One region of the Rhizobium sp. SYY.PMSO genome, then DNA from elsewhere that is predicted to be linked to it. Evidence: riboswitches for the same ligand, from Rfam matches in the RefSeq annotation. Region 1 holds a riboswitch; each other region holds the start of a gene.

The links. Region 1 has a riboswitch for thiamine pyrophosphate ahead of thiM (hydroxyethylthiazole kinase). Riboswitches for the same ligand answer to the same signal wherever they lie in the genome.
Region 2: it holds a riboswitch for thiamine pyrophosphate, as region 1 does, so the genes downstream of both, thiB (thiamine ABC transporter substrate binding subunit) here and thiM (hydroxyethylthiazole kinase) in region 1, are expected to answer to the same signal.
Region 3: it holds a riboswitch for thiamine pyrophosphate, as region 1 does, so the genes downstream of both, thiC (phosphomethylpyrimidine synthase ThiC) here and thiM (hydroxyethylthiazole kinase) in region 1, are expected to answer to the same signal.

Annotation. Positions count from the first base shown of each region.
Region 1 covers NZ_CP177350.1:1,027,611-1,035,309, forward strand. The annotation lists gene ACJJVH_RS23110 (transcriptional regulator NanR) at 1-231, shown strand, start outside; gene ACJJVH_RS23115 (hypothetical protein) at 337-549, shown strand; gene ACJJVH_RS23120 (undecaprenyl-diphosphate phosphatase) at 746-1,618, shown strand; gene ACJJVH_RS23125 (3-oxoacyl-ACP reductase) at 1,693-2,457, opposite strand; gene thiD (bifunctional hydroxymethylpyrimidine kinase/phosphomethylpyrimidine kinase) at 2,454-3,275, opposite strand; gene thiE (thiamine phosphate synthase) at 3,272-3,907, opposite strand; gene thiM (hydroxyethylthiazole kinase) at 3,904-4,707, opposite strand; TPP riboswitch at 4,758-4,854, opposite strand; gene ACJJVH_RS23145 (DUF1127 domain-containing protein) at 5,090-5,236, shown strand; gene yghU (glutathione-dependent disulfide-bond oxidoreductase) at 5,803-6,678, shown strand; gene ACJJVH_RS23155 (hypothetical protein) at 6,892-7,699, shown strand, end outside.
Region 2 covers NZ_CP177349.1:3,130,819-3,138,517, reverse strand. The annotation lists gene ACJJVH_RS15225 (ATP-binding cassette domain-containing protein) at 1-502, opposite strand, end outside; gene thiP (thiamine/thiamine pyrophosphate ABC transporter permease ThiP) at 495-2,132, opposite strand; gene thiB (thiamine ABC transporter substrate binding subunit) at 2,143-3,171, opposite strand; TPP riboswitch at 3,222-3,338, opposite strand; gene ACJJVH_RS15210 (MDR family MFS transporter) at 3,409-4,944, opposite strand; gene ACJJVH_RS15205 (MarR family transcriptional regulator) at 5,112-5,639, shown strand; gene ACJJVH_RS15200 (thiamine diphosphokinase) at 5,712-6,365, shown strand; gene ACJJVH_RS15195 (ABC-F family ATP-binding cassette domain-containing protein) at 6,368-7,699, shown strand, end outside.
Region 3 covers NZ_CP177350.1:1,285,571-1,293,269, forward strand. The annotation lists gene ACJJVH_RS24220 (EF-hand domain-containing protein) at 1-387, opposite strand, end outside; gene ACJJVH_RS24225 (TetR family transcriptional regulator) at 884-1,525, shown strand; gene ACJJVH_RS24230 (porin) at 1,854-2,945, opposite strand; gene ACJJVH_RS24235 (hypothetical protein) at 3,494-4,237, shown strand; TPP riboswitch at 4,372-4,502, shown strand; gene thiC (phosphomethylpyrimidine synthase ThiC) at 4,595-6,421, shown strand; gene thiO (glycine oxidase ThiO) at 6,423-7,403, shown strand; gene thiS (sulfur carrier protein ThiS) at 7,394-7,591, shown strand; gene ACJJVH_RS24255 (thiazole synthase) at 7,595-7,699, shown strand, end outside.

The DNA.
Region 1 (7,699 bases):
ACGCGCATTGCCCAGATTTCCGGGAATCCGATCTTTGCCGCCGTCAGCGAAGCCATGCTGGCATGGCTGAAGGCATATCACACCGACATGCTGATCTGGACGGGTAAGGAGAAGTTCACGCTGGTCGAGCACGAGGAAATCCTCGCGCGCATTGCCGAGAATGATGCCGATGGAGCCGAGCAGGCGATGCTCAAGCATCTGGAAAGGTCGCGCGCGCTCTATACGAAATGACAGGCTCCCCGGTGGGCTCGCCTGAACGATGGCACGGGGGCGTATTCGTCCTAATTCCTCCCCAATCCTCATAGTATCTGACAGGATGCAGATGAGGTGTACGCGATGGTCAATTTCATTCACCGCAATATGGCGCTTTTTCTGGCGCCCGTCCTGACGGCGGTTGCCATAACCGCCTACAATCTGACGTGCCTTCTGGTCAGACATCATCACACCCTGGCACACGAGATGCATCGAGCCGCAGGCGCTCTTGTGCTGGTCGTCGTATTCTATGCGATCCTCCGCTACATGCAGTCATTGCCGGAAGACGACGGTTAGAAACCCATTGAACCTGGCAATTGCCGCGGATGTCTTCAGACAGGGTTCAGCGTGGCCGGCTATCGTCGGCCGTTCCTTGATGCGGAATCGGCGAAGCGTCTGACGGCTTTCGCGGTTTTCGTGTTGGAAAACAGTTTCGCAGCAAGTCGCCGCACCGGTCCGGTGCAAAGCCCCCGAGAACTGAGGATGTCAAAACGTGGCTGATGTTTGTACGCAAGGCGTAGACACGGGCTTTGTTGCCCTGGGCTATGCCAAGATCGCAATCCTGGGCGTCGTGCAGGGATTGACGGAGCTGCTGCCGGTCTCCTCCACTGCCCATATGCGCCTGGTGCCGGCCTTGCTCGGCTGGCAGGACCCGGGTTCGGCCTTTTCGGCTGCGATGCAGCTTGCGGCTCTTGCCGCGATCGTCTCTTATTTCTGGAGCGATGTCCGTTATGTCGCCTTCGGGTCGCTCGACGCCGTCAGGCGAAGGGATTGGCGCTCGCCTGCGATGCGGCTTGCGATTGCCATCGTGATTGCGACCGTACCGATCGTCATTGCGGGCCTTCTGCTGTCGTCATCCCTGAACGCCTGCGGAACGTCTTTCCGCAGCCTTTGGGTGATCGGCATCGCCTGCCTGGTCATGGGGCTGCTTCTGGCTGTCGCGGAACTCTACAGCCGCCACAGGAAAGGCATCGAGCAGATGACGCTGATGGATGCCCTGATCGTCGGCATCGCCCAGGTCGGCGCGCTTGTTCCCGGCGTCTCGCGCTCCGGCTCGACGCTGACCGGTGCGCTTTTCCTCGGCCTGAAGCGCGACGAGGCTGCTCGGTTCTCATTCCTGCTCGGCCTGCCGGCCATCGCGCTTGCCGGCCTGAAGGAGCTTTTCGAGCTCTATAAGGCGCATATTCCCATGGAAGCCTGGTCGGTTCTGATCGTCGGCCTTGTCGTCGGAAGCATATCGTCCTTCGTCACCATATGGGGACTTATGCGCTTTCTGGAGCGCTTCTCGACTTGGCCCTTTGTCGTCTATCGCATAGTGCTCGGCGCCGTCATTCTCTTCGGTGTGCTGACCATGGGCTGGGCCTGAGCCATCTGAACCATCCGAACGGCATGCCGGGAAATGGCGCTGCCCGTTAAGGCAGCGCCATTTTCGTTCCGGGGCTATCCGAATACGAGGCCGCCATCGACAATGAGGTTTTGCCCGGTGACGGCGCGTGCCCACGGGCTGGCGAAGAAGAGAACCGCATCGGCCGCCTCATCGGGGGTGGTAACGCGGCGCAGCGGCGTATTCGCGGCGATGATGTCGAAGACGGCTTCCGGCGTGGCGCTGCTGGCATCCGTCGTGCGCAGAAGGCCGCCGGATACCATGTTGACGGTGATCCCCAGCGGGCCGAGCTCGGCGGCAGCCGTACGGGTCAGCGACAGCAGCGCCGCCTTGGCGGCGGTATAATCGTGATAGGGCACGACCGGATTCTGGAAGAGATTCGTACCGATGGTGACGATCCGGCCGAAGGCCACCGATGCCATTGCCGGTCGTGCCGCCTGTATGAGGTTCAAGGCCCCCTGCAGCGCGGTTTCCAGCTGTATCGCCATTTCTCTCCAGCTCAACGCGTCCAGTTTCGAGCGCGCATCGCCGTTGAAACTGAAATCGGCCAGCGCATTGTGAACGACCGTCGTCGGTGCTCCGAAATGCTCCGTCACCTCTGCGACCAGTCGTTTCGTCTCTTCGAGGTCGCGAATATCGGCCTGAAAGGCTTTCGCATGGTCGCCAAGCCGTGCGGCGAGCGCCTCCGCCTGCTCGCGGCTGGCGCGATAGTTGATCGCCACCTTCGCGCCTTCCCGGGCAAAGGCCGTTGCGATGGCGGCACCAAGACCGCGCCCCGCGCCCGAAACGATGACGATCTGCTCCTTGATTGGCAGGCTCATTTCCTTACTCCTTCTTTGTCTGCCCATAGCGCATGGAAGTGCTGGACAGGCCCATGACCGCTTCCAACGGAAAGCTGGCCCGCGGCAGCCACCGCAGCGGCGAGATAGGCTTTGGCCGCGGCAACGGCTTCGGCAAGCGGCAAGCCCCTGGCGATTCCCGCAGCGATTGCGCTGGAGAGCGTGCAGCCCGTTCCATGCGTGTTCTTCGTCGGCAGCCGTTCGGCCTCGAACCAGGTCAGGCGGCCGTCGCCTGCCAGCACATCCGGACTTTCGTGACCCTCCAGATGGCCGCCCTTTACCAGGACCGCCGAAGACCCGAACTCGGCCAGCGCAAGCGCCTGGCGCGCCATGTCCTCGCGGCTTCGCGCTTCCGGCTCGTGCAGGAGGGCCGCTGCCTCGGGCAGGTTCGGCGTGATGACCGTTGCCAGCGGCAGCAATCGGGTGGTCAGCACGTCGACGGCATCGGCGGCAAGCAGGGCTGCGCCACCCTTGGCAATCATGACAGGGTCGAGCACGACGGGCACATCGCGATGTCGCGCCAGAACATCCGCGACGGCGCCCGCAATCGCGGCGTTGGCGATCATGCCGATCTTGATGGCATCGACACGGATATCGGCAAAGATGGCGTCGATCTGCTCCGCCACGAATTGGGGCGGGACCGGATAGACGCCGGAAACGCCCTGCGTATTTTGAGCCGTCAATGCCGTCAGGACGGCCATTCCATAGACGCCGAGGGCAGAAAAGGTTTTCAGGTCGGCCTGAATGCCGGCGCCGCCGGAAGGATCGGAGCCGGCGATGGACAAGACGTTACGGATCATTGGCGGGCCTCCTTGATGGCGTGCGCGATAAGGGCCGTGGCTGCCCGCGGGTCCGGCGTGCCGCATATGGCGGAGACAACCGCCAGACCGTCGGCGCCGGCCGAAAGAACCTTCGCCGCGTGCTCTGCCTTGAGGCCGCCGATCGCGACCGTTGGAACCGGGCAGAGCCTGACGATGCGGGCAAGGCCGTCGAAGCCGATCGGCTGCTTGTGGTCGGGCTTGGTCGGCGTTGCAAAGACCGGCCCGACCCCGGCATAATCGACGATGCCGGCATCTATGGCGGAAGCGAGGGCCTCGGTTTCCACCGAAAGGCCGAGGATCATATCCGGCCCGATCAGGCGGCGCGCCTCGGTGGCGTCCATATCCTCCTGACCGATATGGAGGCCGTCGGCGCCGATGGCGATGGCCGCCTCGACATTGTCGTTGACGATCAGCCGGGTATTGCTCCCTTGCAGGATCTTTTTGAGGGCGAGACCCGTTTCGATCATCGCGGCAGCCGGAGCGTGCTTGTCGCGCAACTGTACGATCGTGGCACCGCCGGCAACAGCCGCGCGAGTGGTCTCGATCATGCCGATGTCGGCGCAAAGCACGGGATCGAGGACAAGATAGAGCGAGAGATCGAAGTCTTTCATGCCGCCGAGATCCTTGCTTCGCGGTCCAGCACTTCCTTGTCCAGGCCGGCGAGCGCATCGAGGAAGCGCCAGGAGAAGGAGCCCGGGCCGTTCGCAGCCGTTGCCGCCTGTTTCCCGGCGACGGCAAAGACGGCAAGTGCGGCCACCGTTGCATCCAATGCCGCATCCGGCGCCGTTGCGGCAAAGGCGCCGACAAGGCAGGTGAGGGAGCAGCCGAGCGCGGTTACTTGCGGCATGAGCGGCGAACCGCCCGCAACGCGCCGTGCCTGCCGCCCGTCGGTCACGAAATCGGTGACCCCTGTGACGGCGACGACGCAGCCGTGCCTTTCAGCCAGTTGCCGTGCGGAATCTTCCGCCTGCTCGACGGCGTCGCGGCTGTCGACGCCCTGGCCGCGGCTGGCGCCGCCGGCAAGCGCGATGATCTCGGATGCGTTGCCGCGAACGATCGTCGGCCGCAGCTCGATCAATCGGGCGACGGCATTGCGGCGAAACGCCGTGGCATGGTGAGCGACCGGATCGAGGACCCATGGCTTGCCGGCCGCGTTGGCCGACTGCGCGGCCTTCAGCATGCCCGCAAGCCAGCCGCTCGAGAGCGTGCCGATATTGATCGTCAGCGCGCCGGAGATGGCGGCGAATTCGCCCGCTTCCTCTTCGGCATGCACCATGGCCGGCGATGCGCCGGCGGCAAGCATTACATTGGCGGCGATATTCATCGCGACGAAATTGGTGATGCATTGCACCAGGGGCGGGTTGGCCCGCATGGCGCCAAGCAGCTTGCCCGCTGTGATCTGATCTCGCATATCGGCCCTTTCAGGCGGAGCGAGACGCGAGGGGACGACGTGCTGTGCCTGCAAGGTCCCGAGCGACTTCCTCCGCCAGCATGATCTGGTTCAGGTTCGAAGGGTGCTTCTCAGCCCGCCGGATGGCGGACGCCCCTGTCTCTCATCTCTTCCTTTTCGCAGACAAAGCCGGCGCTGTCACCAGCAAATCGCAAATGCCACGGCGACGGGCGGCGAGGGCAGGTTGCCTCGTTACGCGGCGATCCATGCAATAGACGCATGGGTGCAGTGAGCTCTTGGCTCTGCAAAAAGCGCGGGATCGGGACTATATGTTTCTCATCGAAGCGAACGGAGCGCCAAGGACGGCAGCCCGGCTTCGAAAGCCCGAGGAAAGGGGATCATCATGAACGTAGCACGCTCTTTCAACAACTGGCGCAAGTATCGTCAGACGGTCGCCGAATTGGGCCGTATGTCTACGCGCGAACTGCATGACCTGGGTATCGATCGCGGCGAAATCCGCAATGTCGCCCGCGCAGCCATCGCTCGCTAACGGCCGCAACGGCACCTTATAAAGCTGCATTACGCCAGCGCCTGCTTCCATCCGAGCAGGCGCTTTTGTTTTGTGAATATCGTAGCCGGCGCTGGCCGCATTCGCTGAAAATCCCGTCAGCTCAGCCTTCCGCTTTTCGCATAGCGCATAACTGCCCTGCAAAGAAATGCCTATGAACTGAGCAAAAGACTGGTATTCTCATCCCCATCGAAGCGATGCATCTCCTCCCGCATCCCTTCGCTTGGCAGACGTCCTACTCCTCCTCCCAGGGACGGCTGCAGGAACAGCGGAACTCCTCCTCCCATCCGCTGTTCGGTTCTTGTAGAAAGCCTGCCGCACCTCCTCCCGCGGCAGGCTTTTTTCATTTCGGCCATCGAACGAATCTCCGGCAAACCATCTTCGATTGTTCTTCGCCGGTGCAATGCAGATCACAGGCCCAGCCGCTTGTGTCGAAAGCCGCGCGGACTCCTCTCGCAAAAATGAACAGCCGCCCCTATGTCCGGCATATGTAGCGCGCTACATCGAAGACCGACCCCAAAACCTGATTCCCGAACAGGAGGATGCCCATGACCGGTTCTGCCGACTATACGCCGCCGAAGATCTGGACCTGGAACAAGGCCAATGGCGGCCAGTTCGCCAACATCAACCGTCCGATCGCCGGGCCGACCCACGACAAGGAATTGCCTGTCGGTCGCCATCCCCTTCAGCTCTATTCGCTTGGAACGCCCAACGGCGTGAAAGTCACCATCATGCTCGAAGAGCTGCTGGCGCTTGGCCATAGCGGTGCGGAATATGACGCCTGGCTGATCAAGATCGGCGAAGGCGATCAGTTCGGCAGCGGTTTCGTGGATGTGAATCCCAATTCGAAGATCCCGGCCTTGCTGGACCGCAGCGGCCCGAAGCCGGTTCGCGTCTTCGAATCGGCCTCGATCCTCATGTATCTCGCCGAAAAGTTTGGCGCCTTCCTGCCTGCCGAACAGCCGGCGCGTGCCGAGTGCCTGTCCTGGCTTTTCTGGCAGATGGGCAGCGCGCCCTATCTCGGCGGCGGTTTCGGCCATTTCTATGCCTATGCTCCGACGAAGATCGAATATGCGATCGACCGCTTCGCAATGGAAGTGAAGCGCCAGCTCGACGTGCTCGACCGTCGTCTGGCCGAGAGCGAATACATCGCCGGCAGCGATTACACGATTGCCGATATCGCCATCTGGCCGTGGTACGGCGGCTTGGCCAAGGGCTGGCAGTACGGCGCGGGCGAATTCCTGCAGGTGCAGGACTACAAGAACGTTCAGCGCTGGGCCGACCAGATCTATGCGCGGCCGGCCGTCAAACGCGGCCGCATGGTTAACCGCATGTCGGGCGATCCGTCCGAACAGCTGCGCGAGCGCCACGACGCCAGCGATTTCGAAACCAGGACGCAGGACAAGATCGCAGCCGCAGGCTGACGAACAATTTGATGCTCATTCTTGCGAACTCGCGGTCTCAGGGCCGCGAGTTTTTTATTGCATTCGCCACTGAACCCCGGCCGCCCACGGCCAAGTCAGCCTCGCTCAATCTTGCCCGGCGTAATGTTCGGCTGCCGAGGCTGTCTTGCCCGGCATGAACGCGGTGCGATCAGGCAAAGCGTTTCGACTTTGGTCAAAGAGGAATGCTACTTCATGCAGCAGGTTGCTGACGATCGAGCCCTGGATAAGAACATCGCCGCGGGCTTGCTATCGAGGCAATCGAGCGCGGAACGCGCAGCGCTTTTGAACTGCCTGATTTCGGGCGGCGACGAACGGCTGGATTGCGATGCGGTCAGCGGCCTTAACATGTATGGCTATGGCCCGTCGCCTCGGCCAAGGGATTTCGCCTTCGGCTCCTCCACCGCGTCGACCATTTCCGCCAATGCCTTTGCCGTGGTGGAGTCCTACTATGCGCGTCTGATGCGCGAAATGGAATCCGGTTCGGCCGCCGCCGTCTATGAGCGTGAAGTCGAAAGACTGCGCTGCGACCTGTTGCGGATGCTTGGGCTCGACCAGCCAGCCGAACAACCGCGTATCGATGCCATCCTGGCGACATCGGGCACCGATATCCATCTCTTCGCCGCTTCGCTTCTGGCCCGAGAGGACGGCCGGGCCTTGATGACCATCACTCTGATGGGGAACGAGACGGGCAGCGGCGTCATGACCGCTTCGGCCGGCCGGCATTTCATGGGGCGTGTCAGTAGCGACCGCGTGGTTGCCAAGGGCGAGGAACTGCGGGCCGGCGACGCGACGCGTAACGCGACCATTGCCGTGCGCAACAAGGACGGTTCCCTGCGCGCCGACAGCGAAGTCGAGGACGAATTGCGGGGCCTGATCGAGCTTGGCCGCGCGGCAGGGTTGAGATGCCTGCTCGTCGTGACCGATGTTTCCAAGACAAGTCTGTTGGCGCCGAGCCTGGAAAGCGTGCTGCGTCTCAAGGCGCGTTTCGGCGATGTTCTCG
Region 2 (7,699 bases), on a different replicon from region 1:
CGAAGGGTTCGTCCAGCAACAGGATCGGCTTGTCGCGCACCAGTGCTCTCGCGAAGGCGGCGCGCTGCCGTTCGCCGCCGGAGAGCGTTCCCGGCTTGCGCTTCTCGAAACCCGGGAGCCCGACGCGTGCCAGAGCCTGCGAGACCCTTTGCCGATCCTGCGCCAAAAGCCTCAGCGAGGGGCTGATGCCGAGGCCGATGTTCGTGAAGAGATCGAGATGGGCAAAGAGGTTGTTGTCCTGAAAGACGAGGGACACCGGCCGTTCGGCGGGGTGCAGGCCGGTCACGTCCTGTCCCGCCAGCAGGACGCGGCCGCGGTCGGGCTGCTCGAAGCCGGCCAGCAGATTGAGAAAGGTCGATTTGCCGGATCCCGAGGGGCCGGCGACGGCGATGATCCTGCCTTGCGGCAATGCGCAATCGAAGCGGAAATCATGTGTGCCGAGGCGCAGCTCTACGCCGTCCATGGCGATAGCTCGTTCGCTCGTGTCGTTGCCGTCAGTCATGTCGTCTGCTTTCGTGATCGTCCGTGCCCTGGCCCGCCGTGCCTGCGATGGTCAGGAGAAGGCACACCAGGCCGAGAATCAGCGCGTAGCCATCGGCATCATTGGTGCGGTAGCTGCCGAGCTTGCTGTAGACCAGCCACGGCAGGGTCATCAGGCTATCCGAGCCGAAGAGCGCCACGGCGCCGAGATCGCCGAGCGACAGGGCCATGGCAAAGGAGAGCGCCGTGAAAAACGGTTTGCGCAGGCCCGGCCAATCGATGAGGCGCAGCCGGGAGACGCCATGAAGGCCGAGGCTCGCCGCCAGCCGTTCGGTGCGCCGACGATGGACGGCATAGGCCGGCTCGATGACGCGAATGACGAAGGGCAACGCCATCAGCGCATTGACGATCACGATCAGGATGGCGGCGAACCTGCTGGGATCGCCCAGCGGCCTGAGCGCCAGAAACCAGCCTGTTGCCAGTACGATCGGCGGAACCAGCAGGATCAGGGACGAGCTTCCGCTCAATGCGATCGCCAGGCCGCGCAGGCCGATTGAATTGCGGCGACCTGCCGATATCGCCGATCGGGCGCGAATGATCGCAAATGATATCAGGACCGCGAGAAGCCCGGCGGCGAGTGCGATCGCAAGGCTCGTGGCGGCCGCCTGCAGAAAGATCGGCTGGATCGCCAGCTTCGGAAGGTTGGCCTCCAGGCCGGCAACAACGACCGAAGCGAGCGGCAGGCCGAGAAAGAGCGTTGTGAGCAGGAGCATGACCGCATCGGCCCATCGCGCCGCAGCCATCTGTCCATCGATGCGCCGCAGCGTACGGCCGCTGGTCAGCCCATGATCGTCCGGCGCGCGAAACAGCGTCATGGCGCCGAGGATCGCCACGGTCACGACGATTTGCAGCAGCGACAGCATCACGGCGCGCGCCGGATCGAAATCGAAGCGCAGCGCCTGATAGATCGCCACCTCCAGCGTCGTCGCGGCCGGGCCGCCGCCGAGGATCAGGACGAGCGTGAAGCTGGTGGCGCAGAGCATGAAGATCAGGCCGGCAATGCCGGGAATGAGGCCGCGCAGGACAGGCCATTCGATGAAGCGGAAGACCGAGGCGGGCCGCATGCCGAGCCCGCCGGCCACGAGCCAGTATTCCGCCGGCACGCGCTCCAGCCCGGCAAGCATCAGCCGGCAGGCGAGCGGCATGTTGAAGAAGACATGCGCCAGCAGGATGCCCGCGAGCCCGTAAATGCTGACGGGCTGCGACAGGCCGATCGCCGCAAACGCCTGATTGAGCAGCCCCTGCCGGCCCCATATGCCGAGCAGGCCGAGCGCGCCGATCAGCACCGGCAGGCCCATCGGCACGGCCATCAGCCGGATCAGCCATAACCGGCCGGGAAAGCGCGGCTGGCGCGCCAAAGCGCGCGCGACCGGTATGGCGAGCGCGATGGAAAGGAGCGTCGAAAGCGTTGCCTGCAGCAGCGTAAAGCGCAGGACGCGCAGCAGGTAGGGATCGGTCAGCGTGGTTTCGCCGCCGGATTCGATGCCGGCGGCCAGCAGGACGAGCACGGCAACTCCCACGAAGAAGACGATGCCGGCAAGGCTGAGCGCCCCGCCGGAAATAGCGCGTCTTCGTTCGGGTGCCGTCAGGATGGTCAAGGTGTCAGTTGCCGCTGGTGGCGGTCAGCCACTCGTCGATCCAGGCCTTGCGGTTCTTGTCGACCTCAGCGGGGCTCATCAGGAAGGTCTTCGACGGTACGACGAGCTTGCTGAAGGCATCCGGCAGCGGTTCCGACGTGGCGGAGACCGGCATCATCCAGTTGGCTGTCGGGATGATGTCCTGGAAGCCGGGGGAGATCATGAACTTCAGGAAGTCGCGGGCGAGATCCTTGTTCGGCGAAGACTTGATGAGGCCGGCGACCTCGATCTGGATGTAATGGCCTTCCGAGAAGGCGGCCGCCTGATAGCGGTCGGTCTTGTCCTCGATCATGTGATAGGCCGGCGACGTCGTGTAGGAGAGCACCATCGGCGCTTCGCCCTTGGTGAAGAGATCGTAGGCTTCCGACCAGCCGGGGGTGACGGTCAGGATGCGGCCCTTGAGCTTCGTCCACGCGTCGGCCGCCTTGTCGCCATAGATCGACTTGACCCAGAGCAGAAGGCCGAGACCCGGCGTCGAGGTGCGCGGATCCTCGATGACGATCTTCTGCGAGGGATCGCCCTCGACCAGGTCCTTCATGCTCTTCGGCGGATTTTTCACCGTCTGAGTGTCGTAGATGACGGCGAAGTGGCCGTAGTCGTAGGGCACGAAGACATCGTCCTTGAAATCGCCGGGAACCTTGAGGGCCGAGGTGTCGATGCCGCTTGCGTCGAAGAGGCCGGTATCCTTGGCTTCGTCGACGAGATTGGTGTCGAGGCCGAGAACGACATCGGCCTTGGTGCCCGCGCCCTCCAGCTTGAGGCGGGAGAGAAGCGCCACGCCGTCGGTGACGCTGACATAGTTGACCGTGCAGCCGCAGGTCTTTTCGAAGGCCGCCTTGACCTTGGCGCCCGGACCCCAGTCGGCGGTAAAGCTCTCATAGGTGTAGATGGTCAGGGTCTTGTCGGCCGCGGCGGCTGGCTGTGCGGCGAAAAGGGTCGTTCCGGCGGCAAGGGCCAAGCCGGCGAAGAATGACAATAGCGAACGGTGTTGCATGACAGCGCCTCCTCTCTGGTTTCGTCTTGAAGGGGAAAAGGGCGCTATGATTTCGTCACGCGTCTAATCCCTCCGCCGGTGTTAGCCGGATCAGGTTCCGCGGGTTGGCCGGTCAAAGCCTCTCAGCCAGATGTCCGCAAAGACATAAGGCACCCCGTTAGAGCGTCGGCAGATTTAGCCTTGTGACGACGGGATGACAAGGGAAATGATTCCCTTGCCGATTATGGGCGGGAGGCGTTACTCGGCGGCGTGGGCAGCAGCTACGCCGTCCAGTTTCTTTGTTGCGCCGGGAAGCTGCACGTTCTTCAGCGTCAGGGAGGTCAGAAGACCGAGCAGGCAGATGCCGGCGGCCGTCATGAACAGCGGGCTGAAGGCGCTGGCATAGGCATTGGCGACGGCTTCGCGGGTTGCCTCCGGCAGAGCGGCCATCATCTTCGGCGTCAGTTCCTCGATGTCGGGAACGCCTGCGATGGAAACACCGACATTGCCGAGCTTGGCGGCGATGATGGCGCCGTAGATGGAGATGGCGATCGAGGCGCCGCCCATGCGCGACAGCGTGACGGCGCCGGTCGCCGCACCCACATCGCGGGCAGCGGCCGCGTTCTGCACGCCGATGACGGGCACCTGCTGCGCAAGGCCGATGCCGATGCCGTGCAAGAGCATCAGGCCGCCGATGAAGACGATGGGCGTGCCGGCATGGACGAAGGCGAGCGAGGCGAATGCGATGGTGCTGCAGGCGGCGCTTGCGACCGCAAAGGGCTTGTAGCGCCCCCTTGCCGCGATCAGCCGGCCGGCCGACAGCGAGCCGCAGACGAGGCCGCCGGTCAGCAGAATGAACAGCAGGCCGGCCATCGAGGGTGAAAGGCCCGTCGTCGTCTGCAGGAAGAGCGCGAAATAATTGACCATGCCGATGGCAACGGCGCCGCTGGTGATCGAGGTGATCAGCAGAAGGCCGAATGTTGAATTGCGGAACAGCGTCATCGGCACGATCGGCTCCGGCGCGCGGCGCTCGATGAAGACCCAGGCAATGGCGCAGATCACGCCGAAGGCGATGATGCCGAGGCATTGCGGCGACAGCAGCGATCCGAACAATTCGCTGCCATCGGCGGCAAGCACGATGCTCGTGGTCGTCAGGGCAAGGACGACGGCACCGGCATAATCGATCTTCGGCCGGCGGGCCGGCTTGCGATAGGGGAGCATGAAGGCGAGGCCGGTGAGCACGATGAAGCCGATCGGCACGTTGACGAGGAAGATCGAGCGCCAGCCGAACAGATCGCTCATCGTGCCGCCGAGAACAGGCCCGATGGCGCCGGAGGCCATCAGCACCAGGCTCGAATAGCTCTGGTAACGGGCGCGTTCGCGCGGCTCGAAGATGTCGGCGTTGACCGCGAAGATCGATACCATGATGCCGCCGCCGCCGAGACCCTGCAGCACGCGGGCGGCGATCAGCGTGTTCATCGACACGGCAAGACCGCAGACGGCGGAGCCGGCGGTGAAGATCGCGATCGCCGCCATCATCACATATTTGCGGCCGAAGAGGTCGCCGAGCTTGCCGTAGACGGGCATGACGGCCGATAGGGAGAGAAGATAGGCCGATCCGATCCAGCCGAAGCGCTCCAGATGCCCGAACTCGCCGACGATCGTCGGAAGCGCCGTCGATACGATCTGGTTGTCGAGCGTCGCCATGAACATGGCGGTCATCAGAAACAGGAAGAGGATAAGCCGCCGTTTATGATCCGCCACGAGCGGGGCCAATGTTGTCTGCATGTCCATGGGGCAAGAAATCCCAGCTTGGCCGAAACGCTGCGCGATCGATCGAATGCGCGGGACGCCTCGGTTTTCATACCTGAAATATATGTGCCATTAGCATATAATTGTCAATGACAGTTGAATGCTGTTTGCATATTTTATTTCTTTTCTCCCTCTGGTATGGTGGAAAGATGACATCTGCGACGAACACACGAGAAGTTGAAGCTCACCTGCCGACCGAAGACGAGAATCTTCTTCGCATCGGCCATGCGATGACGCGCATGCGCCTGCTGACGGGCCGCCGCATGATCGGCAGGCTTGCCATTCAGAGCGTCGCGCCGGGCCTCGAGCTTTCGCATCTCGACGTGCTCGATGTCGTCCGGCGGGCGGAGGCGACCGGCGAAGTCACCGTCGGCACCATCGCCGAAATGGTGCGTATCGATCCGTCGCGGGCGAGCCGCATCGTTGCCGACATGGTGGCCCGCGGTGTCCTGCGCCGCAAGGCATCGCAGGCGGATGCGCGCCGCATCGTCGTGGTGCTGACCGCGCTCGGGCAGCGATTGCTGTCGGAGATACAGGCGCAGAAATATTCGGTCATCGGCAGCATCTTTGCAGATTGGACGGCGGAGGAAATCGAGAGCTTCTCGCTGCTGTTCGATCGCTATGTCAGCGGTTACGAGCGGGTTTTCCAGGCTCGCCTCAAGGAAACCGACGACTGAGCGGCCGGCGCGGTCGTTCTTGCCAACGGCGCTCTTCCCTAGGGATATGAGTTTGCGCTATGGGCTTGCCTCATGAGCCAGTCCACCACCTTCACCATCCTGCTCGGCGGCGAGCTCCGCCTGACGGAGCGATTGCGCGATGCCGTTTCAGGCAGCCGTTTCATCGCGGCCGATGGCGGCATGCGCCATGCGGTCGCGCTCGGGGTGGAACCTGAGCTGTGGGTCGGCGACTTCGATTCCACGCCTGCCGATCTGCTGCGCGCCTTTCCCAACGTGCCGAAGCAGCCCTATCCGGCAGCGAAGGCGGCGACCGACGGCGAGATTGCCGTCTCGGAAGCGATCGATCGCGGTGCGGCCAGGCTGATCCTCGCCGGCGCCATGGGCGGCGAGCGATCCGATCATGCGATCCAGCATCTGCTTTACGGCGTTCACCTTGCCGAAAAAGGCCTCGACGTGTTGCTGACTTCAGGCGACGAGGAGGCCGTGCCGCTTCCGCCGGGCGATCTCACGCTGGCGCTGCCGGCCCGCTCGCTGTTTTCGGTGCTCGGCTTCAGCGATCTGACGGGCCTTTTCATCGAGAATGCCCGATATCCCTTGCGTGATTTTCATTTGCCCTTCGGCGCATCGCGCACCATTTCCAATGTGGCGGAAGGCGATGTGCGCTTTTTGCTCGGCAGCGGCAGGGCGATCGTTCTTGCCCGCCCTTATGACCTTTCCGGAGTCTGATCTTGGCCCCTCCCATTCTGAAACTCGACGACATCTTCCTGAGCTTTGGCGGTGCGCCTTTGCTCGCCGGTGCCGGGCTGCAGGTGGAGCCGGGCGACAAGATCTGCCTTGTCGGCCGCAACGGGTCCGGCAAGTCGACGCTCCTGAAGATCGCCGCCGGCCTTGTCGAAGCGCAGTCGGGAGAGGTGTTCCGCCATCCGTCGTCGACCGTGCGCTATCTCGAACAGGCACCGGATTTTGCCGGCTACAAGACGGTTGCGGCTTACGCGGAATCCGGCCTCGGCCCCGGCGACGACCCTTACCGGGTGACTTACCTGCTGTCCCATCTCGGCCTGACCGGCGAAGAGGACCCGAACAATCTGTCGGGCGGCGAGGCGCGCCGGGCCGCGCTTGCGCGCGTTCTGGCGCCGGAGCCGGATATCCTGCTGCTCGACGAGCCCACCAACCATCTGGACCTGCCGACCATCGAATGGCTGGAAGGCGAGCTGCAGAAGAGCCGCAGTGCGCTCGTGCTGATCTCGCACGACCGCCGCTTTCTGGAGAAGGTCTCGACCGCCACCGTCTGGCTCGATCGCGGCACGTCGCGCCGGCTGGACCGGGGTTTTGCTTATTTCGAAGCCTGGCGCGATCAGGTGCTGGAGGCCGAAGAGCTGGAGCAGCACAAGCTCGGCAAGCAGATCGAGCGTGAAGAACACTGGCTGCGCTACGGCGTGACGGCGCGGCGCAAGCGCAACATGCGCCGGCTCGGCGAGCTGCAGGACATGCGCTCCCGCTACCGTGGCCACAAGGGCGCTCTCGGCACGGTGCAGGCTGCCGCCTCCGATGCGCAGGAAAGCGGCAAGCTGGTGATCGAGGCCGACAGGATCACCAAGGCCTATGACGACCGCATCATCGTCGCGCCGTTCTCGATCCGCGTGCATCGCGGCGATTGCATCGGTCTCGTCGGGCCGAACGGCGCCGGCAAGACCACCTTGCTGAAGATGCTGACCGGCCAGCTGGAACCGGACAGCGGCACGGTGAAGCTCGGCACCAATCTGGAGATCGCCACGCTCGACCAGAAGCGTGAGGAACTGAACCCGGAAGATACGCTCGCCAACTATCTGACCGACGGTCGCGGCGAGAATCTGCTCGTCAATGGCGAGCAGCGGCATGTGACCGGCTACATGAAGGAGTTCCTGTTCCAGCCGGAGCAGGCGCGCACGCCGATCAAGAATCTCTCCGGCGGCGAGCGCGCCCGGCTTATGCTGGCGCGTATCCTGTCGCGGCCGACTAATCTCCTGATCCTCGACGAACCCACAAACGATCTCGACATTGAGACGCTGGACCTGTTGCAG
Region 3 (7,699 bases), 260 kb from region 1:
TTCCGCCTGGCTGATGCTGCCGTCGCCATTGGTATCCATGGCGCTGATCATGTCGCTCTGCCTGCTGCCTTGAGCAGCGGTCGCCGAAGCCTGCTGAGTGCCCGCCGTGGCATCGGTGGAATCGTCGTCCGAGGTTGAGCCGTCGGCATCGCTGCCGCTATTGGCCTGCAAGTTGAGAATGATGTTCATCAACTGTGCGATCAGCTGCTGCGCCGACGCGATCTGCGAGGAGTCGTCGGAGGATGAAGAGGAACTCGTGCCGGAAGAATTGCCGCAGGAGCTGTCGGACAGAAGTGAGGAGATGGAATCGTCCGCCGCCGACGCTGTCGAACGCGACGACTGATATTGATAGTAATTGTTCGATGAGATCGAGGAGATGCTCGTCATTGGGGCCTCCGGATACGAGCGTTGAGAGGAACTCGGGCGGTTTACGTGTACGCGACTTGAATACGACGCTCGCCTGGCCTTGCCGGGTGAAAGCGTGAACAGAACTTCGATGATCGATATGAGCCGATGGAGTTGCGAACGCCGGAGATCAAACGCATTTTGCGCCCCAACTTGATCGTTGCGTCGTTTCCAGAACCGGGGAACCCGGGATTACCTCGCCAATGCATCCCGCCATCATGGCCGCATTGGCACCTGCACATTTTCGATTTTAACTTCCCAACGCGGGGAAACTGCACACGGAAACTTGCGCGGGGCTTATAAGTGCTTGACAGAATACAGTCGGTTGCGATTTCCTTCCTCGATTTTTAGGGAGTATATAAGTATCGCCATTTTGCTGAACATCACCGATGCATGGGGTCCGGCGGTGAGCGGCATGGATGGACAAGAATAAAAAAAGAGGGGCGCAGCTTGAGAATCGGTTTCTGTGGAGATGTGAATGAGGCGCACTAAGGAGGAGGCGGCGGAAACGAGAAGCGAGATTTTGCACTCTGCAAAGGCTCTGTTTCTCGACAAGGGCTATGAGAATGTCAGCCTGGAGGAGATAGCCGCGGCCGCCGGTGTCACGCGGGGGGCGGTGCACTGGCATTTCAAGAACAAGCAGGGGCTGATGTTCGCCATTCGCGACGAGGCCCAGCAGCCGTTTCAGGAGCTGGCGGAGCGGATGTCCAGAGAGCTGCCGCCCAATCCCCTCGATCTCATAGCGGATACGATAGCGTCGATATTCGACGATGTTCAAGGCGATCCGCGCAAGCGCAGCATGCTCAAGGTGATGATGCATCTCGACATGGCATTCTGCGACGGCACGACAAGCCGCGCCAGTTCCTTCCGGCACGACATGCACGAGCACTTTGAACGCATTTTCACCCTGATGGACAAGAAGACGAAATTGCCGGCGCCCTGGACGCCAGATACGGCCGCGTCCGCACTGACCGCCGTCATCGGGGGCCTGATCAGCGAATGGACGCTCGACCGGGGCAATTTCCAGCTCGTTCCCTGCGGACAGATGTTCATCAAGATGGTGTTGAAGACCTGGTTCCCGCTGGCACAAACGCATGAAATGGCGATTTCGGCGGCCTAGAACTTTTCCGCTTTTCTTCGGATCGCGAAAACGCTCCATCCTTTTGTCTTCACGCAATTCCGGATGGAAAACCGCTGCGTACTTTCCCGGACTCCAAAGCAGCCAGACGCTCCGCCGAATCGCCAAACCACATCATTCATTTGAATCGAGCCGACTCGCCGGAGAAGCGGCAAGCACGCTTGGCTGCGACTATTCCGGAAATAAAAAAGGATCCGGAGGGAAAGCCGGATCCTTTACTTTGATCGGAGGTCAACCGATCGATGAAAGAAGCCCGACGGATTGGAACGCCAGGCTTCCCTTACCCGGCACGGAGCCGGGTAATTCCAGATTAGAAGCTACGCTCGAAGCGCAGGATGCCAGCCCACTGATCCTGGTTCACAGAATCGAAGTTGGTGTAGGAAACTTCCGGCTCGATGAGGAGGTTCTTGACCGGGTTCCACTTGACGTTGGTGGTAGCGGCAAAGATCTTCGAGTCGGTGTAGGCGAGCTGGAGGTTCCACTTCAGCTTGTCGTTGACCGGAACGCCAACGCCGCCCCAGACAGCCCAGTCGCCCCAGCCGCACAGCGCCGGACGATCAGCCGGGCAAGCCGAACGATCGAGGTTGGTGCCTGCATACTTGTTGAGCTTGTCGCCGTCGGTGTTCCAGCCGCCCATCAAGAAGGCCGAGAATGCGCCAAAGTCGGCATCGACACGAGCCTTGATGGCGCCTTCTTCGACGATCGAGTCGTAGCCGCCGACAACCTTGAAGCCCCATGCGCCGGACTTGAAGCCGGCACCGGCTACAACGTCAGGAGCGTAGTGGTTGGCCTTGTCGTCCGCCCACCAGCTGGAGCCGTAGGACGCATCCGAGCCGCTGGAATTCGAATCTTCGAGCGAGATGACGGCCGTGAAGCCGTTGCCTGCGTCGTAGTTGTAGGTCAACTGGTTGAGTTCGTACGGACCGTCATAGATCACGTCGTCGTTGATGACGTCGCCGGCGTAACCCATGTACAGGTTGTACTGCGAGTCGAGCTTACCGACCGTGAAGCCGCCGAGGCTGATGTTGGCGAACAGGAGCTTCGTGGAGGTGGAGCCGCCGTCGTTCCAGTCCCAACGCAGAACCATGTTGGTCTTCAGCGGGCCGTATTCGGTGTCGGTCGCGGTGTCGACGTTCAGCTCGGCGCGGGTGTGCCAGAGCGTGCCGTTCTTGCTGTTCGGGTTATAGGCATCGTACCACTCGCCTTCCGTACGGACGCGGCCGCCGATCTTGAGGCAGGTTTCGGTGCCCGGGATGAAGAAGTAGCCAGCACCGTATGCGTCGCAGATACGAACGTATTCCAGCGGCTCGGGCTCGGCAGCGACGATCGCGTCGGCTGCGTGCGCGCCGGATACTGCTGCCAGGGCAGCAGCGGAGCCGAGAAGAAGGCTCTTGATGTTCATTATAAACTCCTGATTGTAATATGCATTTCTAATTTACCGCGAGTGCAGAGCTGGAATACCGCTTTGAAGATCGGTTCGGTCTAAAACGCGACCGGATAGCCCGGCAAATACGTACCTGATGTTGGCTTGAGTCCCCTCGAACCTCCATGATTGACCCCGCGGCAAAGGTCTTGAAATGCCCCTACCGATCCGGCCGACCACTCGACCGTAAGACAACCTCTGTCCTGCATCCGATTTACAAACAGCCCGTATGTTTGTCAATTCAATGAAAGAGGCTCCGGCGTTAGTCTTGGGTGCTGTTGCCTAAATGCAACTGGTCTCCCGGGCCACAACCCGGGCGGGGCCGATGCCGGCAATCGCCCGAAATGTGCGGCCAGCTCTGCCGCCGACAGGCACGCTGCGCCATTCGGCAGGCCGGTCTGCGGCAAAGCGCTGCCTGCCGATTTCAGCAATGCTTGGAAACAAAACTCAATAAATCGGTACACACAGAAATATCGAATCTCCCTAGATTCCCGCCGGCGCGCCATCGAAAAGGGGACAAATCGCGAATGCATGAGAACCGCCAGATATTCATCGCTACCCCCTGTTTCGGCGGTCTCGTTACCAAGGATTATATGCAATCCATCTTTTCCCTGATGCAGACGGGCGCGCAGGCCGGCATTCAACTGACGCTCGCCCTGCTCGGCAACGATGCCTTGATCACGCGCAGCCGCAACACCCTCGTATCGTCCTTTCTGAACGACACCGCGGCCACCCACATGCTGTTCATCGACGCCGACATCAGCTTCGAACCGGATCAGGTGATGCGGTTGCTCGACGCCGACAAGGATGTCGTCGCGGCGATGTATCCGATCAAGGATTACGATTGGAACACTGCCGCTCGCACCAATTCGCAGGACGGCTCGTCGCTTGCCTCAGCAGCGCTCCATTATGTCGGCACGCCTCTGATTGGCCAGAGTGCGGAACGGGACGGCGATTTTGTCAGCGCCGTCTATGCCGGAACCGGCATGCTTCTCATCAAGCGTGCGGTCATCGAGGCGATGACGGAGGCCTATCCGGGACTGCGCTATAACGCCATCCATGCCTATCCGAGCACGAAGCCATCGCCGGGCACGCAATACGCGCTGTTTGAATGCATGATCGAGGAAGAGACGGGCCTCTATCTCAGCGAGGATTTCGCCTTCTGCCGTCGCTGGCGCGCGCTTGGCGGCAAGATCTGGCTCGATACCGCCAGCAAGCTCTCGCACACAGGCCCTCATCGTTTCGTCGGCGACACCGCGCCGCGTTATTGAGGCGGCACAAGGCCGCCCCTTCGGAAAATCTCGCGGAGATTGTATTTTCGACGCATGGCGGCTGCGATTCCTCCGGCCAACCGTGCCGCTTGCGGCGGGGTTGACAGGAACCAACGCGACGGCATAGCCTTTTCACATTCACCAGGGGGGGTCCCGGCAAGGGGCTGAGATACTGCTGGACAATATGGCTTTGCCTGTTGTGGCGCAGTGACCCGTTGAACCTGATCCAGTTCATACTGGCGTAGGGACGGTGCAAGCGCTCGAAGGCTTCGGATTCCCGCGTGGATTCCATGCCGGCGTCTTTTCATCATTCCGGCTGATGACTGGGTCTCCAACCGCCACTTGGAGCCTCAAACCATGACCATTGCCGCAAAGACCCTCACCCCCACCGTCACCACAGGGCCGCTGCCCGCGTCGCGGAAGATCCATGTCACGGGCGATATCCATGCCGATGTCCGCGTGCCGATGCGGGAGATCAGCGTCCACCCGACATCGGGCGAACCGCCCGTCATCGTCTACGATTCCTCCGGGCCCTATACGATCGAGGGCGCGGAAATCCGTATCGAGCAGGGCCTGCCGCAACTCCGTCGCAACTGGGTGCTCGCCCGCGGCGATGTCGACGCTTATGAAGGCCGGCATGTGCGCCCGGAAGACAATGGCTTTGTCACCGGCGAGCGACTGACCCCGGAATTTCCGGGCAGACGCCAGCCGTTGCGGGCCAGGGACGGCAAGGCCGTCACCCAGATCGCCTATGCACGCGCCGGCATCGTCACCCCGGAAATGGAATTCATCGCCATCCGTGAAAATCTCGGCCGCAAGGCGCAGGCCGAAGCCATGGCGCGCGACGGCGAAAGCTTCGGCGCCCGTATTCCGGACCATGTGACCCCGGAATTCGTCCGCCAGGAGGTCGCGGCCGGCCGCGCGATCATTCCGGCCAACATCAACCACCCGGAAAGCGAACCGATGATCATCGGCCGGAATTTCCTGGTGAAGATCAACGCCAATATCGGCAATTCCGCTGTCACCTCGTCCATGGCGGAGGAAGTCGAGAAAATGGTCTGGGCGGCGCGCTGGGGTGCCGATACCGTCATGGATCTCTCGACCGGCCGCAACATCCACAATATCCGCGAATGGATCATCCGCAATTCGCCGCTGCCGATCGGCACGGTGCCGCTCTATCAGGCTTTGGAGAAGGTCGGCGGCATCGCCGAGGAACTGACCTGGGAGATCTATCGCGACACGCTGATCGAGCAGGCCGAACAGGGCGTCGACTATTTCACCATCCATGCCGGCGTGCGGCTGCACTACATTCCGCTCACCGTCAACCGCGTCACCGGCATCGTCTCGCGCGGCGGCTCGATCATGGCGAAATGGTGTCTCCATCACCACTGCGAGAGCTTCCTCTATGAACATTTCGAGGACATCTGCGATATCTGCCGCGCCTATGACGTCTCCTTTTCGCTTGGCGACGGCCTGCGCCCCGGCTCGATTGCCGATGCCAACGACGCCGCGCAGTTCGCCGAGCTGGAGACGCTGGGCGAACTGACGAAGATCGCCTGGGCGAAAGACTGCCAGGTGATGATCGAAGGCCCCGGCCATGTTCCGATGCACAAGATCAAGGAAAACATGGACAAGCAGCTGACCCTCTGCGGCGCGGCGCCTTTCTACACGCTCGGGCCGCTGACCACGGATATCGCGCCGGGCTACGATCATATCACCTCGGGAATCGGTGCTGCGATGATCGGCTGGTTCGGCACGGCGATGCTCTGCTACGTCACCCCGAAAGAACATCTCGGCCTGCCCGACCGCAACGACGTCAAGACGGGCGTCATCACCTACAAGATCGCCGCCCATGCGGCCGATCTTGCCAAGGGCCATCCGGCCGCACGCGTCCGCGACGATGCATTGTCGCGCGCCCGCTTCGAATTCCGCTGGGAAGACCAGTTCAACCTGTCGCTCGATCCCGACACCGCACGCAGCTTCCATGACGAAACCTTGCCGAAGGAAGCCCATAAAGTCGCGCATTTCTGCTCGATGTGCGGCCCGAAATTCTGCTCCATGCGGATATCGCACGACATCCGCGCCGAGGCGCAGAAGGAGGGGCTGGAAGCGATGGCGGCGAGGTATCGGGAGGGGGGCGACCTTTATATGCCGGTCGATGCCAACGCACAGCCGGCCGAGTAAGATGCGCATCCTCGTCAAAGGGGCCGGCGTCGCCGGCCTCACCGTCGCTCACGAACTGTACGTGCGCGGTGCCGAAGTCACGGTCTTTGAGACCAGCCGCAATTTCAGCCGCGCCGCCTCCTGGCTCGCCGGCGGAATGCTGGCCCCATGGTGCGAACGGGAAAGTGCCGATGCGGCCGTGCTTGAACGGGGTCGCGACGCGGCCGATCGATGGGAAGCGATCCTGCCGGGCAGGATCGTCCGCAATGGAACGCTTGTCCTCGCGCCGAACCGCGATCGACAGGAGCTAAGACGGTTCGCGGACCGCACGACGGGCTATCGCTGGGTGGACGAGCACGAAATCGCCACCCTTGAACCGTCCCTCGCCGGCCGTTTCCGGCACGGCCTGTTCTTTCCGCAGGAAGCGCACCTCAATCCGCGCGAGATCCTGCATTCATTGAGAGACGATCTTTCGGCAAAGGGCGTCATCTTTGCCGACGGAATAGCCGACGACGGCGAATTTGCCGATATCGTCGACTGCACGGGGGCGGCTCGTATCGGCCAAAGTCGGGAGTTGCGGGGTGTTCGGGGCGAAATGCTCTATCTGCAGACGCAGGAGATCGCGCTTTCACGGCCAGTCCGCCTGCTGCATCCGCGCTTTCCCGTCTATATCGTGCCGCGCGGCGACGGCCTGTTCATGGTCGGCGCGACCATGATCGAAACCGAGTTCGGCGGGGCCATTACCGCCCGCTCGCTGATGGAGCTGCTGAACGCGGCCTATGCGCTGCATCCGGCCTTTGCCGACGCCGCCGTCGTCGAAACCGGCGCCGGCGTCCGCCCCGCCTTTCCGGACAACCTTCCCCGCGTCACGCAGGAAGGCAAAACCATCCTTATCAACGGCCTTTATCGCCACGGCTTCCTGCTGGCGCCGGCGATGGCCGCCGAAGCGGCAAGCCTCATCTTTTCCAGATACGACAGCGACAGGAACCGCCCATGCGCCTGATCATCAACGGCGAAACACAGATCGTCGAGGCAGCAACGCTTTCGCAGCTTCTAGTTGCCCTGGACTATGAGGGCGAGTGGCTGGCAACCGCCGTCAACGGCGAACTCATCCATCGTGAAGAGCGCGATGACCACCCCCTTGCCGACAATGACCGGATAGAAATCCTCACGCCAATGCAAGGAGGCTGACCCATGCTTGAGCTCTACGGAATAAAAATCGCATCGCATCTTCTTCTCGGTACGGCCCGCTACCCTTCACCGGCCGTGCTGGCGCAGGCCGTCCAGCGCTCGGGCACC